Regions from separate parts of the Streptomyces sp. NPDC059852 genome, predicted to be linked through region 1. Evidence: predicted binding sites of a transcription regulator. Region 1 holds the regulator's gene; the other holds the start of a gene.

The links. Region 1 encodes HspR, which represses chaperone genes until heat shock. Its sites were predicted from a motif close to TTGAGNNNNNNNNNCTCAA; they were not measured.
Region 2: the regulator HspR is predicted to act here: its motif matches at 1,146-1,164, upstream of lon (endopeptidase La).

What each region holds. Positions count from the first base shown of each region.
Region 1 is NZ_JBHWJK010000010.1:16,676-19,139, forward strand. It holds gene dnaJ (molecular chaperone DnaJ) at 1-941, shown strand, start outside; gene ACFV46_RS15175 (heat shock protein transcriptional repressor HspR) at 947-1,393, shown strand; gene ACFV46_RS15180 (PA14 domain-containing protein) at 1,494-2,464, opposite strand, start outside.
Region 2 is NZ_JBHWJK010000012.1:166,513-168,976, reverse strand. It holds gene ACFV46_RS18115 (response regulator transcription factor) at 1-110, opposite strand, end outside; gene ACFV46_RS18110 (spermidine synthase) at 243-920, opposite strand; gene lon (endopeptidase La) at 1,187-2,464, shown strand, end outside.

The sequences.
Region 1 (2,464 bases):
ACGGCGGTTTCCGCCCGGGGCCGGGCGGCGCGGGCGGCTCGTTCAACTTCGACCTGGGCGACCTCTTCGGAGGCACCCAGGGTGGCCAGGCCGGGGCCGGCGGCTTCGGCGGCGGACTGGGTGACGTCTTCGGGGGCCTGTTCAACCGCGGCGGTACGGGCACGACCCGGACCCAGCCGCGGCGCGGCCAGGACATCGACACCGAGGTCAGCCTCAGCTTCACCGAGGCGATCGAGGGTGCGACGGTCCCCCTGCGGATGTCCTCCCAGTCACCGTGCAAGGCGTGCGCGGGCACCGGCGACAAGAACGGCACACCGCGCGTGTGCCCGACCTGCGTCGGCACCGGCCAGGTGGCCCGCGGCTCGGGCGGCGGCTTCTCGCTGACCGACCCGTGCCCCGACTGCAAGGGCCGCGGTCTCATCGCCGAGCACCCCTGTGCCGAGTGCAAGGGCAGCGGCCGGGCCAAGTCGTCCCGGACGATGCAGGTCCGCATCCCCGCCGGGGTGTCCGACGGGCAGCGCATCCGGCTGCGCGGCAAGGGCGCGCCCGGCGAGCGGGGCGGGCCCGCCGGTGATCTGTACGTCACCGTCCACGTCGACGCGCACCCGGTCTTCGGGCGCAAGGACGACAACCTGACGGTGACCGTCCCCGTGACGTTCGCGGAGGCGGCGCTCGGCGGGGAGGTCAGGGTTCCGACCCTGGGCGGCCCCGCGGTGACCCTGAAGCTGCCGCCGGGCACGCCCAACGGCCGCACCATGCGGGCGCGGGGCAAGGGCGCGGTCCGCAAGGACGGCACCCGCGGGGACCTCCTGGTCACCGTCGAGGTGAGTGTCCCGAAGGACGTGACGGGGAAGGCTCGTGAAGCGCTGGAGGCGTATCGCGAGGCGACCGCGGGTGAGGACCCGCGGGCGGAGCTGTTCCAGGCCGCGAAGGGAGCATGAGTCAGATGGACGGTCGTCGGCGCAACCCGTATGAACTGACCGAGGAGACCCCGGTCTATGTCATCTCGGTGGCGGCCCAGCTGTCCGGCCTGCACCCGCAGACCCTCCGTCAGTACGACCGCCTCGGCCTGGTCTCCCCGGACCGCACGCCCGGGCGGGGCCGGCGCTACTCGGCCCGTGACATCGAACTGCTCCGCCAGGTGCAGCAGTTGTCGCAGGACGAGGGCATCAACCTGGCCGGCATCAAGCGCATCATCGAACTGGAGAACCAGGTAGCCGCGCTCCAGACCCGCGTCGCCGAACTGCAGGCGGCCCTGGACGGGGCGGCGGCGGCGATGCAGCAGCGTGAGGCGGCGGTGCACGCCTCGTACCGCCGCGACCTGGTCCCGTACCAGGAGGTCCAGCAGACCAGCGCCCTGGTCGTCTGGCGCCCGAAGCGGGCCAAGGACTAGAACACAGCGCACAGCACACGAAAGGGGCCCGGAGATCGTCTCCGGGCCCCTTCGCGTGCGCTACGGCGTCACTCGTTCCGTCCGGTCCGTTCTCGGGCGGTCACTGGGTGGGGGCCGTGATGGCGTAGTCGCCCGTGGGGAGGGACTCCGTGCCGTCCGCGGCGACCGCGGTGACCCAGTAGTAGGACGTGGTGCCGCGCGCGGCACCGGTGTCGAAGTACTCCGTGGTGCCCGGCGCTGCGTCGTCGATCCGCTCGTAGGCGGAGGTGCCGGGGTTCCAGCGGTAGATGCGGTAGCCGGCCGCCTGCTCGGGGGCGTCCTCACCGAGGCCGTGCCAGCTGAGCCGGTTGCCCTCGTCGCCCTCGGCGCCCGCCGCCTCAAGGGTGAGCGGGGAGCCCTCGGGCGTCTCGACGGATGGTGTGGTGTCCAGTTCCGTCGCCACCACGATCTGGGCGTCACCGGTCCACTGGAAGGCGGAGTTGCCGGCGTCGTCGACCGCGTCGACGATGAAGCAGGACTCCTCGCCGTCCGGGAGCGTGGTGTAGGCGTACGACGTCGTGTCGGCGGACACGTAGTACCCCGGGTAGAGGGAGCACACCTGCTCCTCCTCGTCGCCCCAGAGTTCGCCCCGGCGCACGACGTAGCTCCGCAGGTCCGGGGTCGGGTTGGCGTCCCAGCGCACCTCGAAGCCGTACTCGGTCGGCGTGACGGTGACCCCGGTGACCAGCGACGGCGGGGTCTCGTCGCGGCGCCTGCCGCTGACGGAGGACGAGCGGGCCGACTCGTTGCCGGCGGCGTCCAGCGACGTGACCCGGTAGTGGTACGTGGTGCCCTCGACGGCGGTGGTGTCGACGTAGGAGACCTGGGCGGTGGTGCCGACCGGGGTGTACGTGCCGTCGGCGCTCGCGGAGCGGTAGACCCGGTACGACGTGGCCTCGGCGGCGGCCTTCCAGCCGACCCGCAGCCCGTTCTCCTGGGACGCGGTGGTCAGTCCGGTGGGCGCGGCGGGAGCGGTCCGGTCGATCGTCGTCACCGGCTGGTCCGTCGTGCCCGTGCCGACGTTGCCCGCTC
Region 2 (2,464 bases), on a different contig from region 1:
CGGGCCGCGATGGCGTCCACGATGGTCGGATCGTCCTCGACCACCAGGACCCGGCGCTGTGCGCCGGGGGTCGCCGCCGTGCCGTTGTGGGAGGTGTGTGTCTGCTCCATCGCCCGCCCCAAAGTTGCTTTCCGGAATCCGTGGGGTGATCCCGCTTACTGGCTGTGCCTGCGCATGCTTGCGATTGACGCTTGAATGATCCGCGTCAGGAAAGCAGAGTACGGGGAGTCACCGGGCCAGGGCTATCCAGGTCGGACGGCGAGGTGCACGACGTCCGGAACGCCCCGGGCAACGGGGATCTCTTCGGTACGCACCTGCTGGAATCCGGCATTGCGCAAGGTTTCTTCGAATTCCGGAGAGGGCTGCGCGGACCATACGGCCAGTACCCCACCCGGTGTCAACGCCCTTGCGCAGGCGGCCAGTCCGCCCGGTGAGTACAGGCTCTCGTTGTCCTCGGTGACGGTCCAGCCGGGCCCGTTGTCGATGTCGAGGCACAGCGCGTCGTACGTGGCGGATGTCTCATACACATGAGTGACGAGATCGGTCTCCAGGATCGACGTCCGCGGGTCGGCGAGCGCCGCCGCGGAGAGACCGGAGAGCGGCCCGCCGCGATGCCAGTCGATGATCGCGCGCTCGCGCTCCGCGACGGTGATCCTCCCTGGCCGGGGGTCGGCCGCGGCGTGTGCGAGCGAGAACCCGACGCCGAGCCCGCCGATCAGGATGTGCGGCCGTGAACGGTCGCCCAGCGCGTCCAGCGCCACGTCGACCAGCAGCCGCTCGGAGCGGCCGTCGGAGGTGTCCATCAGGAAGCAGCCGTTGGCGATGATCTGGAGCAGGTCACCGTGCCGCCGCAGCACCACCTCCCCGTGGGGGCCTTCGCGACGGTCCAGGACTACAGGGGTGTCGTACGAAGTGGGCACCGGGCCATCCTGCCAGCTCCGCCCCGGCGCGCTCCGGCCCCTGTCGGAGCCTTGTGGATTCCGGTGGCCGGGGGCGGTTTCCGGTGGGCCGGGAGCGGCCGGAATAGCGCTCCGCGTCCTGCGGCTTCCCCTTTCACCGTCCCCTGTTCCAGCACCCCGGGTCGGCATTCGATCGCTGTCAGCGAACGCGTCGGCGGGCCGGGAACAATCAGGGGCCGTCAAGCATTGAGTCGGCGTAACTCAACTTGACTGCCTAAGGGGAGATCATGGCTTCGACGTCCACATCGCTCACCCTGCCCGTGCTGCCGCTCGACGACGAGGTCGTGCTGCCCGGGATGGTGGTCCCCCTGGACTTGAACGACGCCGATGTGCGGGCCGCCGTGGAGGCCGCCCAGGCCGCCGCGCGGTCCACACCCGGCAAGCCCCGGGTGCTGCTCGTGCCGCGTATCGACGGCACCTACGCGAGCACCGGGGTGCTCGGCACCGTGGAGCAGGTCGGCCGGCTGGCCGACGGTGATCCCGGTGCCCTGATCCGCGGCCGCGGCCGGGTGCGCATCGGTGCCGGCACCACCGGGCCGGGTGCGGCGCTGTGGGTCGAGGGCACGCCGGTCGACCAGAGCGTGCCCGAGCCGCTGCCGGGACAGGTGGCGGAGCTGGTGAAGGAGTACAAGGCCCTCGCCACCGCATGGCTGCGCAAGCGCGGCGCCTGGCAGGTCGTGGACCGGGTGCAGGCCATCGACGACGTCTCGCAGCTCGCCGACAACTCCGGATACTCGCCCTTCCTGACCACCGAGCAGAAGGTCGAGCTGCTGGAGACCGCCGACCCGGTCGCCCGGCTCAAGCTCGCCACGCAGCAGCTGCGCGACCACCTCGCCGAGCAGGACGTGGCCGAGACCATCGCCAAGGACGTCCAGGAGGGCGTCGACAAGCAGCAGCGCGAGTTCCTGCTGCGCCGTCAGCTCGAGGCCGTCCGCAAGGAGCTGCGCGAGCTGAACGGCGAGCAGGACGGCGAGGAGTCCGACGACTACCGCGCCCGTGTCGAGGCGGCCGACCTGCCGGAGAAGGTCCGCGAGGCCGCGCTCAAGGAGGTCGACAAGCTCGAGCGCTCCAGCGACCAGTCGCCCGAGGGCTCCTGGATCCGCACCTGGCTGGACACCGTCCTGGAGCTGCCGTGGAACGAGCGCACCGAGGACGCCTACGACATCCAGGGCGCGAAGGACGTGCTGGACGCCGAGCACGCCGGTCTGGAGGACGTGAAGGAGCGGATCACCGAGTACCTGGCGGTCCGCAAGCGGCGCGGTGAGCGCGGGCTCGGTGTCGTCGGCGGCCGGCGCGGCGGTGCCGTGCTGGCGCTCGTGGGCCCGCCCGGCGTCGGCAAGACCTCGCTGGGTGAGTCCGTCGCCCACGCGATGGGCCGCAAGTTCGTGCGCGTCGCCCTCGGCGGTGTGCGCGACGAGGCCGAGATCCGCGGTCACCGCCGTACGTACGTCGGGGCGCTGCCCGGCCGGATCGTGCGGGCGATCAAGGAGGCCGGGTCGATGAAC